DNA from 2 places in the Plantactinospora sp. CNZ320 genome. Region 2 is predicted to be linked to the other one. Evidence: riboswitches for the same ligand, from Rfam matches in the RefSeq annotation. Region 2 holds a riboswitch; the other holds the start of a gene.
What was found. A riboswitch is a leader RNA that binds a small molecule or an ion and turns the genes downstream of it on or off. The one in region 2 is predicted to bind cobalamin.

Region 1: another riboswitch for cobalamin. It lies ahead of CLT71_RS02585 (ribonucleoside-diphosphate reductase subunit alpha); the one in region 2 lies ahead of CLT71_RS01805 (CbtB domain-containing protein).

What each region holds. Positions count from the first base shown of each region.
Region 1 covers NZ_PJMP01000001.1:627,744-634,793, forward strand. Annotated here, with positions in the region: gene CLT71_RS02575 (Lrp/AsnC ligand binding domain-containing protein) at 1-138, opposite strand, end outside; gene CLT71_RS02580 (NAD(P)H-binding protein) at 944-1,759, opposite strand; cobalamin riboswitch at 2,028-2,259, shown strand; gene CLT71_RS02585 (ribonucleoside-diphosphate reductase subunit alpha) at 2,452-4,911, shown strand; gene CLT71_RS02590 (ribonucleotide-diphosphate reductase subunit beta) at 5,031-6,026, shown strand; gene CLT71_RS02595 (cytochrome P450) at 6,115-6,615, shown strand; gene CLT71_RS02600 (ABC transporter permease) at 6,727-7,050, opposite strand, start outside.
Region 2 covers NZ_PJMP01000001.1:448,777-455,826, reverse strand. Annotated here, with positions in the region: gene CLT71_RS01825 (rhamnogalacturonan lyase) at 1-2,269, opposite strand, end outside; gene CLT71_RS01820 (NAD(P)-binding domain-containing protein) at 2,444-3,094, opposite strand; gene CLT71_RS01815 (histidine phosphatase family protein) at 3,271-3,888, opposite strand; gene CLT71_RS01810 (CbtA family protein) at 3,885-4,682, opposite strand; gene CLT71_RS01805 (CbtB domain-containing protein) at 4,697-4,900, opposite strand; cobalamin riboswitch at 4,935-5,077, opposite strand; gene CLT71_RS01800 (cobalt-precorrin-6A reductase) at 5,218-5,997, shown strand; gene CLT71_RS01795 (precorrin-2 C(20)-methyltransferase) at 5,985-7,050, opposite strand, start outside.

The DNA of each region.
Region 1 (7,050 bases), 180 kb from region 2:
GCCGACGACGTGCCAGGCGGCGTCGATCTCCGGTTCGGCGGCCAGGAAGCGCCGGAAGGGTGCCGGGTCGGGGCCGGGCAGCCGGACGAGGACCAGGGCGTGGATCGCGTGCGGCGACCCGGCTTCGTCAGTTGTCACGGCACCGACCGTCGCGCGCGGCACGAGGTACCGCCAGGGCCGTTGACGCGCCGCATACGACCCCGCCCGGTTTCCGCACGCCGCGCATACGCCCGGGTCCGGCCCGGCCCGGCCCGCCGCAGGCCACCGCCCGGGTCCGGCCCGGCCCGCCGCAGGCCACCGCCCCCGGGTACGCCCATCGCCCCGGGTAAGCCGCCGCCCCCGGGTGCGCCACCGTCCCGGCGACCGTTCGCGACGGTGCCGGTGGCGCCAATCCGGCGTGCGGAAACCGGCCGGCGTCGTAGCGAAAACGTCAACGGCGGCCCACTCCGACCAGTAGCGGCGTTGCTATTCAACCGGCGGGATCGGGACAGGGGTACCGGCTCGCCGTACCCGGTCCGGCCGGAACCGTCAGCCGGACCGCACCCGAACCTCCGGCCCTGGCGCAGCGAGGAGTGTGATGATCGTCGAAACCCGCACCGGCCCGGACGACCGGCCGGCCGGAACACCGACCGGGATCAGCGTCGCGGCGGGCAGCGTGGCGCTGGTGCTCGCCGCGGTGCTCTCCGCCGCGCTGTTCCCGCCCGACGCCGTCGCCGCCCGGCTGGTGATACCCGCCGCGGTCGTGGCCGGGTACGCGGCGCTCGTCGCGGACCCACGGGCCGTACTCTCGGTCTCACTCCTGTCGGTGCTGGTCTTCACCGGCTTCCTGGCCAACCGGTACGGCGAGTTGAGCACAGTGCACGGCGACGTCTGGTGGTACGCGCTCGTGTTCGGCTGCACGGCCCTGCTCGGCACCGGCTGTCGTACGGTCCGGTCGGGCACCCTAGCGTTCCTGTTCCGGCGAGGCGGCGAGGTACTCCGACCAGGTGATCCGGCCCCGGTCCCCGGCCGGGGAGACCATCCCACCCGACCGGAAGGCGCGGCCGAGCCGACCTGGCACCGGTAGCCGGACGAGCCGACGCCGGATCTGTCGCGCCGCCAGCCACTCCCGGGCGAGGGTGTCGGCGTCGAGTACCGCCGGTCCGCCGAACTCCTCGATCGCCCCGGCTGGCGCGGCGGTCACCCGCGACCGCAGGTGCACGGCGACATCGGCGACGTCGACCGGTTGTGCGGGGATCGCCGGGTCGATGGGCAGCACCGGCAGCCGGGCCAGCCGACTCAACGCCTCGGCCAGGAACTCGTGGAACTGGGTGACCCGGAGCACCGTCCACGGCACCGGGCCGGCCGCGACCAGCGACTCGGCCTCGACCTTGATCCGGAAGTACGGCCAGGGCACCCGGTCGACGCCGACGATCGAGATGTACACCAGGTGCCGTACCCCGGCCCGGTCTGCGGCCTCGACCAGCCGGCGGGTGCCGGTCACGTCGACCTGACGGGTGTAGCCGCGCTGATAGGGCGCGGATGCCGCGTGCACGACGACGTCGACGCCGTCGACCGCCGCCGGGAGCCCGTCCCCGGTGGCCAGGTCGAGCCGGATCCGGTGCACCGCGCCACCGTCGGGCACCGGCCGGTCCGGAGTGGGTACCCCGGTCGGCGCCGGAGTCCGGCTGGCGGCCCGTACGGTGTGCCCGGCCCGGGCCAGTTCCGGGGTGAGTGCGCGGCCGAGCCGCCCGGTCGCCCCGGTTATCAGGATGTGCATGGTCTCTCCGTGTCTCGTCGCTCTGGTGTCTCGCCGGCTTCGTCTCTCTGTCTCGCCGGCTTCGTGTCTCGTCGGCCGGAGCCGGACTCCACCGGGTCGGTGGCCCGGGCACGGTGGCGTCGCCAGGAAGGACGGGCGAGGAGTGTCCGTTGTGACCTCGACCGTGCCGCCGCTCCGGCGTGAACGCGCCCGCCCGAGGGTGAGGATGCCGACACGCCGACACGCCGACACGACATATTGGGGTATGACTTTCGGGCCATCCCTATATATGGTGTTGATCGCAGCTGGTTCGGCCGCCGCCCGGCGGTCGAGGCAAGAGGGAATCCGGTAGGAGTCCGGAACTGCCCCGCAGCGGTGAGTGGAAACGACAGCCGTCATCACGCACTGGGTTGCCCGGCCCGACAGCCGGTCCGCCTGGGAAGCGACGGCCAGTAGGCGAACCCGGGTACGCCCGTGGCCCGTCCACGAGTCCGAAGACCTGCCAGCGCGCCGTGTACGAGCCCGTACGCGGCGGTCCGAGGCCGCGCGGGACGGCCGACGCCACCGACGCACGTCGACGCGTGCCCGTCGGCGTCCCCGCGCGGCTTCCTCCGGACCGGAGGAGTCGAGTGCGCGAGGAGAGAGTTGTGACAGTCACCGAGGCCACGCCGGACGGGTCGGCGGCACAGGACGACGACGGCGAGCGGTCGACGGTGCGACGGACCGGCTACCGCCCCGACTGGCCCGCCAGCCCGCCGGGAGCGGGTGGTGGTGGCACGACCGGACCGGCCGACGTCGGCACGATCGCCCGCGCGGTGCGCCGCCAGGCCGACGACCTCCCCGACGTCGACCCGGTACGGCTGGCGACCCGGGTGGTCAACAGCCTGGCCGAGGGGGCCGGCGCGGCCGAGCTGCACCGGCTCTGCGTGCAGACCGCCGCCGAGTTGATCGGCGAGGAGCCGCAGTACTCCCGGCTGGCCGCCCGACTGCTCGCCGGGTACCTCGAACAGGAGGTCCGGGGACAGGGCGTCGACTCGTTCAGCGGGTCGATCCGGCTCGGGCACCGGCACGGCCTGATCGGCGACGAGACGGCCGAGTTCGTCCGGACGTACGCCGACGAGTTGGACGAGGCCGTCGACCCGGCCGCCGACCGACGCTTCGAGTACTTCGGGCTGCGTACCGTCTACGACCGGTACCTGCTGCGGCACCCGGTGGACCGGCTGGTCCTGGAGACCCCGCAGTACTGGCTGCTCCGGGTCGCATGTGGACTGTCCCGTACCCCGGACGAGGCGGTCGGCTTCTACCGGCTGATGGCGTCGCTCGCCTATCTGCCCAGCTCACCGACGCTGTTCAACTCCGGCACCCGGCACACCCAGATGTCCTCCTGCTATCTGGTCGACTCGCCCCGCGACGAACTCGACTCGATCTACGACCGCTACGCCCAGGTGGCGCGGCTGTCCAAGTTCGCCGGTGGGATCGGCATCGCCTGGTCCCGGGTCCGCTCCCGGGGCGCGCTGATCCGGGGCACCAACGGCACCTCCAACGGGATCGTCCCGTTCCTGCGTACCCTCGACTCGTCGGTGGCGGCGGTCAACCAGGGTGGCCGGCGCAAGGGCGCGGCCTGCGTCTATCTCGAACCGTGGCACCCGGATGTCGAGGAGTTCCTGCAACTGCGGGACAACACCGGCGAGGAGGCCCGGCGGACCCACAACCTGAACCTGGCCAACTGGATCCCGGACGAGTTCATGCGGCGGGTCGAGGCGGACGAGGTCTGGTCGCTCTTCGACCCGGACGAGGTGCCGGAGTTGCCGGATCTGTGGGGCGCGGAGTTCGACGCGGCGTACCGAGCCGCCGAAGAGCAGGGCCGGCACGTCCGCCAGGTCCGGGCCCGTGACCTCTACGGCCGGATGATGCGCACGCTGGCCCAGACCGGCAACGGGTGGATGACCTTCAAGGACACCTCGAACCGGCTCTGCAACCAGACCGCCGAGCCGGGCAACGTGGTGCACCTCTCCAATCTCTGCACGGAGATCATCGAGGTCTCCGGCGACACCGAGACCGCCGTCTGCAACCTGGGCTCGGTCAACCTGGCCGCGCACCTGGTCGCCGACCCGGCCGCCCCGGGCGGTGCACCCGCTGCCTTGGACCGGATCGACTGGGTACGGCTGCGCGAGACCGTCCGGACCGCGGTGACCTTCCTGGACCGGGTGATCGACATCAACTACTACCCGAGCCGGGAGGCGGCGGCGAGCAATCCCCGCTGGCGGCCGGTCGGGCTCGGGGTGATGGGGTTGCAGGACGTCTTCTTCGCGCTGCGGCTGCCGTTCGACTCGCCCGAGGCGAAGGAACTCTCCACCCGGATCGCCGAGGAGATCTACCTGACCGCGCTGGAGACCTCGGCCGGGCTGGCCGAGCGGTTCGGCGCCCATCCGGCGTACCCGCAGACCCGGGCGGCGGCCGGGCAGCTCCAACCCGACCTGTGGGGGGTGACCGGCAGCCAGACCGGCCGCTGGGCCGCACTGCGCGAGCGGATCTCGGCGTACGGGCTGCGCAACTCGCTGCTGGTCGCGATCGCCCCGACGGCCACCATCGCCTCGATCGCCGGCTGTTACGAGTGCATCGAGCCGCAGGTCTCCAACCTGTTCAAACGGGAGACGCTGAGCGGGGAGTTCCTCCAGGTGAACACGGCTCTGGTGGCGGAGCTGAAGGCACGTGGGCTGTGGACGGAGCGGATCCGGGCCGCGATCAAGCGGGCGGACGGCTCGGTGCAGGGCATCGAGGAGTTGCCGGCGCGGCTGCGCGAGGTGTTCCGTACCGCCTGGGAGCTGCCGCAGCGGGCGCTGATCGACCTGGCTGCCGCCCGGGCGCCCTACGTCGACCAGTCCCAGTCACTGAACCTCTTCATGGCCGCCCCGGACATCGGCCGGCTCAGCTCGATGTACCTGTACGCCTGGAAGTCCGGACTGAAGACGACCTACTACCTCCGGTCTCGCCCGGCCACCCGGATCCAGCAGGCGACGGTGACGGCGCAGCCGGTTGCCCGGCCCGCGCTGCCCGCCGTGACGCTGCCCGCCATGACGCTGCCCGCCGTGACGCTGGCGGTCCAAGGCTCCCCGGACGCGGCGCTGGCCTGCTCACTGGAGAACCCCGAGTCCTGCGACGCCTGCCAGTGACCGCCGCCGCACCGGTGACCACCGCCGCACCCGCCACCGACACCGCACCCACGACCGCCACCGACACCGCCGTGAGCGGCCGGCGCACCGCCGACCGATCCACAATCGACGAGGTACCCATGCTGCTCGACCCCGGAATGGACCTGACCCTGCGCCCGATGCGCTACCCGCACTTCTTCGACCGGTTCCGCGACGCGATCCGGAACACCTGGACGGTCGAGGAGGTCGACCTGCACGCCGACCTGGCCGACCTGGACCGGCTCTCACCGGCCGAGCGGCACCTGGTCAGCCGACTGGTCGCGTTCTTCGCCACCGGCGACACGATCGTGGCCAACAACCTGGTGCTCAACCTCTATCAGCACGTCAACTCGCCGGAGGGCCGGCTCTATCTCTCCCGCCAACTCTTCGAGGAGGCGGTACACGTGCAGTTCTATCTCAACCTGCTCGACACGTACGTGCCGGACGACGAGGAGCGGTTCGCCGCCTTCGCCGCGATCGAGAACATCCCGTCGATCCGCCGCAAGGCCGAGTTCTGCTTCCGGTGGATCGACTCGGTGTTCGAGCTGCGTGAGCTGAGGACCCGGGCCGACCGGCGGGCGTTCCTGCTCAACCTGATCTGCTTCGCCGCCTGCATCGAGGGGCTGTTCTTTTACGGGGCGTTCGCGTACGTCTACTTCCTCCGGTCCCGTGGGCTGCTGCACGGGCTGGCCTCCGGTACCAACTGGGTGTTCCGGGACGAGTCGATGCACATGGCGTTCGCCTTCGACGTCGTCGACACCGTACGTCGGGAGGAGCCGGAGCTCTTCGACGACGAACTGCGCGACCAGGTCCGCCAGATGCTCGCCGAGGCGGTCGAGTGCGAGGTGCAGTTCGCCGAGGACCTGCTCGAACACGGCGTCTCCGGGCTCTCCCTCGCCGACATGCGGGAGTATCTCCAGTACGTCGCGGACCGCCGGCTGGCCCAGCTCGACATCGCCCCGCGGTACGGGTCGACGAACCCGTTCGCCTTCATGGAGTTGCAGGACGTGCAGGAGCTGTCCAACTTCTTCGAACGGCGGGTCTCGGCGTACCAGGTCGGGGTGACCGGCACGGTCAGGTTCGACGACGACTTCTGATCCGCCGGGTACGCGCGCGGCGTGCCCTGCCCGCACGCCGCGCGTACCTCCGGCTCGCGAGGACGAGCTGACCTCGCTCGCCTTCCTCGTGCTCTTCGCCGGCTACGAGAACTCGGTACACGTGATCGGCACCTCGCTGCTCGCCCTGTTGCGCAACCCCGAGCAGTTGGCGCTGGCGCGTACCGGTGCCGAGCCGTCGCCGGCCGCCGTCGAGGAACTGCTTCGCTACGAACCACCGTCCACTGTCGCGTTGCGCCGCTTCGCGGTCAGCGACCTCACGATCGGCGGGGTTCCCATTCCGGCCGGAGCCACGGTGCTGCTCTGCGTCGCGGCCGCGAACCGGGATCCGGAGCGGTTCGCCGATCCGGACGCGCTCGACCTGGAACGGCCGGACAACGCGCACCTGACGCTCGGATACGGCATCCACTACTGCGTGGGTGCGCCGCTGGCCCGGCTGGAGGCGCAGATCGCGATCGGGGCGGTACTGCGCCGGTTCCCGAAGCTCGCCCTGGCGGTCGACCCGGCCGAGCTGACCTGGCGGCCGTCGTTCCGGACCCGGGGACTCGGCAGCCTGCCGGTCACCTTCTGACGGCGCCCACCGGCCGGGCCCGCCGCCAGCTCGACCATGCCGCTGCGCGAGCCAGCGCATCGAGCGGCCGGCGGCACGGCGGAACGGGAGCGGAGTTGCTCGGTGGCCGGGTCACTCGTAGCGGACAAGTTCGGCGGCTCCGGCTCGGGCCACCCGGGCGGCGGCCAGGACACCGGCGAGCGCGCCGGCCAGCATGGTCACCGGCACGATCGACGCGAGCAGCACGGCGGAGGGTGGTTCGGCGAGACCGGGACCGGCGCCGATGCCGACCATCACCCGGTCGGTGAGCAGCCGGAACACCAGCAGGCCGATCGGGAGACCGGCGAGCGCGGCGGCGAGGCCGAGCGCGGCACCGCCGGTCGCGGACTGCGCGACGGTCTGCCGGACGGTGAACCCGACCGTGCGGAGCACGCCGAGGGTCCGGGCCCGCTCCCG
Region 2 (7,050 bases):
AGCTCGGGTACGACGGCTGGTTGTACGTCGTCTGCTGCCGTGCCACCTCCACCCGGTACTGCGGGTCGTGCATCAGCGTGTAGAGCTTGCGGTCGGTCAGCTCGGTACTCAGGTAGATCCGGATCGCCGAACTGTCCACCGTGCGGACCAGCAACTCCTCGCGCCAGTCGCCGAGGACGTCGGCGACCAGCCCCGGGTTGCCCTTCGTCCCGTTGTTGGTCCGGGTCCCCTCGGCGGTGAGCAGCCGGCCCCGCTGCCAGTCGTCGATGCTCGGGGTCACCTCCTGGGCACCGTTGACGATCTGGGTGGTCATGTCGGCCGCCCACCGGATGCTCTGGTTGGTGCCCGGGATGACGCTGCTGAGCAGCTCGCCGTCGGCGGTACGCAGTCCGGGTCCGTCCGGCTGGCCGCCGACCACCGTCGCCCAGGTCTCCAGACCCGGCTCGGTGGGTACGACGTCGCCGACCATCCCACGCCCGGTGTCCACGCCGGTGTAGCCGCCGTAGATCACCTCACCGGTGCGGGCGTCCCGCAGCGCGTAGCCGTACGGCGCACCGGTCGCCCCCTCGTGCACCATGAAGATCTCCAGCCCGGGACGGGCCGGGTCGATGTCGGTGACGTGCATGGCGTCGCCGTGCCCGACCTTGGCCCGGGCACCCGGGTTGGCGCTGCCCGGCGGCAGGATCCCGTAGGAGCTGTAGAGCAGGCTGCCGTCGTGGTCGATGGTGGCGCCACCGTAGACGATCTCCTGCTTGCCGTCGGCGTCAACGTCGGCGACGCTCAGCGAGTGCGCGCCCTGGGTGGTCAGGGTGCCGTACTCCGGGTCGGTGCCCTCCCGGCCGTGTGGGCCGTCGTTGAACGGGTTGGTCATCGGCACCCAGCCACTGTCGACGTACCAGTCCTCGCGCAGTCGCCGGCCGTCCCAGCGGTACGCGACCAGGGTGGCCCGGGTGTAGTAGCCCCGGGCGAAGACCGCCGACGGGTGCCGGCCGTCCAGGTAGGCGACTCCGGCGAGGAACCGGTCCACCCGGTTGCCCGGCTCGATCCGGCTCATCGCGTAGTCGCCCCACATCAGCCCGTCGTCGTGCCGGCCGGGCTTGTAGTGGATGGTCTGCAACTCGCGCCCGGTCGCCCCGTCGAAGACGGTCAGGTATTCCGGCCCGTCCACGATGAAGCCCTGGAAGGCCCGCAGCGCGTTGCGGGTGCTGCGCGCCGGGGCGTAGACGTCGAGGAAGTGGTCGACAAGTGCCTCGGCATCGGGGCGGGACAGCGGGTAGGCGTAGGTCGGGGCGATCCCGAACGCCTGCTCCAGGGTCGCCGGCCAGCGCCCGGCGACCACCTCGGGGTGCCGGTGCCAGCCGAGGAAGAGGTCGACGAGCTTCTGCCGGTACTCCTCCGGGGACAGCCGGTAGTCGTCGGTGTGCGCGTACCCGGCCCGGACGTCCTCGCGGGGCATCGTGACGTACCGCTCGGAGACGACCCGGCCGCGCTTGTCGTACCGGGTGACCTTGGTGCCGGGGGCGGTCTTGAGCATCATCTCGGCGCGGTTGTCGCCGTCGAAGTCGTAGACCAGGAACTGCGTGTAGTGCGCCCCGGCCCTGATGTTGACCCCGAGCGAGACCCGGTGCAGCAGGGTGCCGTCGAGTTCGTAGGTGTCGAGGTAGACCTCGCCGGTGTAGCCGACCTGGGATACGTCCTTGGAGTTCGACGGATCCCACTTGACGACGTACTCGTACTGCCCGTCGCCGTCGACGTCGCCGACGCTCAGGTCGTTCGCCGAGTAGGTGTACGTCTCACCGGTCGGGGTGACCCCGTCGGCCGGTTTGCGCAGCGGCAGGTCGCGGTGCCCCTCGGCCCACGGCGTCACGGCCGCGCTCCGGGCACCGGTGCGGCCCCGGGTCAGCGGCGCGACCTGGTAGGCGGCGGTGGCGGTGCCGGCCCGGTCGAGATAGTTGGTGCTGTCGGTGACGGTGCCGATCCGCCGCCCGTCCCGGTAGACGGCGAAGTCGGTCCCGGTCAGGCCGGTACGGCTCCGGCCGGTCGCCTCGGCGCCGAGCAGCCGCCAACTGAGGAACACTCCGTCGCCGGTGGCGACCGCGGCGAGCCCGCGGTCGAGGCGTTCGAGGCGGGGTCCGGAGTCGTGTCCGCCACCCGGCCCGGCCGAGACGGTAGCCGGACTGCCGACCAGCAACACGGTGGTCGAGAGGACCGCGACGGCCGCCCGCGACAGCGGGGAGAACCTCCGGCCTGTCCTGGTTCGAGATCTCATGGGTCTCCAATGTGGGGTGCGACCCGATCCTGGTGGTGGGGTGAGCACGACCGGGCTGAAACGATACAACTCACTGAGAATTCTGGATCCCGGGCAGGCTTGTCAAGGTCGGTGGGCACGAGTTGATCGATCGGTCACCGGGGCACGGCCGGTAGCCCGCGATCCCCGGTCGACCTAGCGCAGCACGCCCCGGACGGCGCGTTCGAACTCGGCGCGGCGCAGCGAGGCGCCGAAAACCGGGCCGCCGGGTTCGAGCAGCCGCCCGGCGACGAGGCTCTCCAGCCGTACGGCGTCGTAGCCGATCCGCTCGACGACCCCGGCCACCAGATCCGTGGCCGCTCCGTCGTCCCCGGCCACCCCGAGCGCGCGCCGGTCCGGGTCACCCACCGGCCGGCGCTCCTCCTCGATCTGGTGGTAACCGGCGTGGTTGAACGTCTTCACCACCGTCGACCGGTCGAGCCGGCGGGCGACGATCTCGCTGCTGCCGTACCGGGGATCCTCGAACAGCTCCTGCACGCCGTCGGTGGGCGGCCAGTAGTTCATGGTGTCCACGACCAGCTTGCCCGCGACCAGTGCGGGGTCGAAGTCCGCGAACCGGTGCAGCGGGATCGCCAGTACCACCAGGTCGGCGTCGCGTACGGCGTCGGCTGCCCACCGCGCCTCGACGCCCGGCACCAGGATCTGGGTGATCAGGGCGATCCTCTCGGGGTCGCCGGAGGCGGCGATCGTCACCCGATGGCCGGCGGCGAGCGCGACCCGGGCGATAGCCGGTCCGACGTGTCCGGCGCCGAGCACGGCGATCCGGGGCAGCGGCGAGCCGTTCATGATCGGGAAGCCCTGACCGCGGGAGTGGCCGGCACCCCACGCTGCGGTCGCATCCCCGGCCCGACGGCGGCGGTGCGGGCGTGCCGACGGAGCAGAGCACGCTGTGTCCGCACGACCCTCCCCCCGTGGTTGACGCGTCAGAAAAATATACCCGGGCAACCGGGCGGTTCCGCCGGTTATCCCGGCTCGGCACCGCCCCGCCCAGCGCCGGGCGGGGCGGTGAGCCGGAGCAGCCAGCCGGGGCCACGCCCGGCCAGCCGGACCACCGCCAGCGGGGCCACCTCCAGCCGCCAGAAGGTGGCGGCCGGCAGCCGCAGCGCCCGGACCAGCGCGGCCCGGACCACCACCGGATGGGTGACGGCGACGATCCGCCCGCCCAGGTCACGCGCGCCGGCCAGCCAGCGGTCGACCCGGTCGAGCAGCGCCTCGACTGACTCGCCGCCGTGCGGGGCCGCCTTCGGGTTGCCGAGCCAGTCCCGCAGCGCCTCGGGCTCCCGGGCGGCGACCTCGGCCAGCGGCAGCCCGGTCCACCGGCCGTAGTCACAGTCGGCGAGCGCGGGCACGGCGGTCGGCCGCAGGCCCAGCGCGTACCCGGTCTGCCGGCCCGCCTCGGCCGGAGTACTGAGGCAGGCGTCGACCCGGCCGAACGGCCCAGGCCGGCCCGGCCCGGTGTCGGCCAGGGCGCGGGCCGCCGCCAGGCCGCCGGCATCGAGGCTGTCGTCGCCGCCGAACACCGCCCGCCGCAGCGCGCTCGTGTGGGCGTGCGCGACCAGGTGCAGACTCGTCGGGCTCACCGGCCGGCCGACGCCCCGGCACCGTCCGGCGTCCCGGCGGACCGTCCCGGCCCACCGTCGCCAGCCTGCCGCCGGTCCCGGCCCCGCCAGCCGAGCAGCACGGCGAAGAGCAGCCCGATCCCGGTCCAGAGCACCACCTGGGTGCCCAGCGAGGCGAGCCGGAACTCCCACAACAGCGCCGCCGGGAAGTCGCCCGGCACCTCCGAATACGACGGCAGCACGGTGTACGCGACCGCCGCGACCAGCAGGAAGCCGCCGACCGCCGCCGAGGCCCGCAGCGCGTACGGGGTGTGCGGGGCGACCGAACGGTGGGCGAGCGCACCTGCCCAGACGGCCACCAGCCCGAGCACCACCAGCAGCAGGTAGCTGCCGGTCCGCTGGTCGATGGTGTCCGGGTTGCCGACCGCCGGAGGGTTCGCCGGATACTTGCCGAACGGCACGACCACCGCCCCGAGCAGTGCCCCGCCGGCCAGCAGCAGCGCCGCCCGGCCGTCGTCGGTGCTGCGCAGTCGACGGCGCAGCAGGACGTACCCGGTGGCGAGCAGGCCGCCCATCGCGGCACCGAACAGCCCGGTGGCCAGGAACAGCCCGGCGCGCTGACCGTCGCGGCCGACGAGTTCCTCGGCGTGGTGGTCGGCCTCGACCCCGGGGGCGGCGTGGGTCGCCGCCTCCTCGATCGCGATCGCGGCATCGATCCGCGGCTCGCCGACGAAATAACCGAAGGTGCCGGCGATCAGACCGGCGACCAGGCCCGCGAGCAGGCCACGCAGCAGTACGGACAGAAACGTCGACACGTCGGTGCGACGATTCAGTGGCAGGGAACGCCGAGCAGGTGCCGACCGTCGTGCATCAACTCGTGCAGGAACATGCCGCTGCGCGAGACAGCCCCCTGGTCGAAGGCGACCAGGTAGACCAGCAGGGCGAGCAGGGCGACCACGGCGAGAGCCGTCCACAGTAGCCGGACGGAAACGACAGGCTGGGCGAGCGGACGGGCCGGAGCAGGGCTGGACATGCGCGTAGAACCTCCTCGGGGATGACGCGTCCCCGTCGACAGGCTGCGACGACCGAGCGTCCTGGCTCGCGGAACCCGACCGGGGTCGGGACCGCTCACAGTGGCGCGACCGCGCCGGACTTTCACCGGCTTCCCTCGTACCGCCGCAGATGGCCAGTCGACCGTAACCGGGCGGTACCCGGCGGTCAACCGGGGCACCGGCCGGCCGGCGGTTCACGGTCGGCCGGTGCGCCGTACCGCCCGCTCCGGGTGTCGGAGGTCACCGCCGCCACACCGTCCGGTTGTGCCGGCCGGGGCCGGCCGATACCGTCGCGCCCGTGACGACCCGGGTGCTGCTGCTCGGCGGCACCGCCGAGGCGCGGGAGCTGGCCGCCGCGCTGGCCGGCCGCCCCGACACCGTGGTGGTCTCCTCACTGGCCGGCCGGGTCGCCGATCCCCGGTTGCCGGTCGGCGAGGTGCGGATCGGCGGGTTCGGTGGCGTGGCCGGACTCACCCGCTGGCTCGTCGAGCACCGGGTCGACGTACTCGTCGACGCCACACACCCGTACGCGGCCCGGATGCGGTCGTCGGCGGTGCGGGCGGCCGAGGCGACCGGGGTACCGTACCTGCGGTTGGGGCGTCCAGGGTGGACGGCCGGTCCCGGGGACCGCTGGCACCGGGTACCCGATCTCGCCGCCGCCGCCGACCTGCTGCCCCGGCTGGGCCGGCGGGCCTTCGTCACCACCGGCCGGCAGGGGCTCGGCGCCTTTCTGCACCTGACCGGCACCTGGCTGCTGGTCCGGGTGGTTGACGAGCCGACCGTCCCGTTGCCGGACAACGTGACCCTGCTCCGCGACCGGGGACCCTACCGGGTGGCGTCGGAGCGGGAACTGTTGACCGGGCACCGGATCGACGTGCTGGTCAGCAAGGACAGCGGTGGGACGTACACGATGGCGAAGCTGACCGCCGCCCGCGAGCTGGGGTTGCCGGTGGTGCTGGTGGACCGGCCGGCGCCGGTCGCCCTGCCGGCGGCGGTCGGCGACGTGGCGGCGGCGCTGGCCTGGTTGGATCGGGTACCGCCCGGAGCCGGCCGGGCGGACGGTGCTCAGCCGGGATAGGTCCGGGGCGTCCAGACCACCGTCGAACCGTCCGCCCGCCGATCGGTCCGGGTGGTGGAGGAACCGACGATCAGCAGGCAGCGCATGTCCACATCGGATGGATCGAGGTCGGCCAGTGGTACCACGGTGACCCGCTCCCCCGGCCGGCCCACGTCCCGGGCGATCACCACCGGCGTGTCGGCGCTCCGGTGCCGCAGCAACACCTTCCGGGCCGCCTCGACCTGCCACCGTCGGCTGGCCGAGGCCGGGTTGTAGAGCGCCAGCACCAGGTCGGCGGCGGCCGCGCCGGCCAACCGCTGCTCGATCACTGCCCACGGCTTCAACCGGTCCGAGAGCGACAGCACCGCGAAGTCGTGGCCGAGCGGGGCACCGATCCGGCTCGCCGCCGCCTGCGCCGCGGTCAACCCGGGCAGCACCCGCACCGGGACGGCGTCGAACCGCTTGTCACCGGTGGCGACCTCCAGCACCGCCGTGGCCATCGCGAAGACTCCCGGGTCGCCGGAGGAGACCACGGCCACCCGGGCACCGGCCAGGGCGAGTTCCAGGGCGTGCCGGGCCCGGTCGATCTCGACCTGGTTGCCGGAGGTGTGCCGGTGCTGTCCGGGGCGGTGCGGCACCCGGTCGACGTACGGGCCGTAGCCGACCAGGTGCTCCGCCTCGCGCAGCGCCTGGCTGGTCTCCGGGGTGAGCCATCGGGTGCCGGCGGGGCCGAGGCCGAGCACTGTCACCTCGCCGGCCGGTGCCCCGCCCCCGGCCGCCACCGCGCCAGCCGAAGCCACCGGTCCGGTCGAAGTCGCCGGTCCGGTCGAAGTCGCCCGTCCGGTCGAAGTCGTGGCATCGGGTGTCGCTGTTGCGGCAGGTGCCGTGCGGACACGAGCCGCCACGGCGTCGCCGGTGGGGCTGGTCAGCACGGCGAGCGAGAAGTACGGCACCCCGTCCGGGTCGACCTCGGCCAGTGGCAGTTCACGGCCGACCGGCGCGGTGGCCCGCTCGACGTACCAGGCGTCGTCCAGCCGCCCGGCATCGGCGAACGCCGCCCGTACCTGCGGAAAC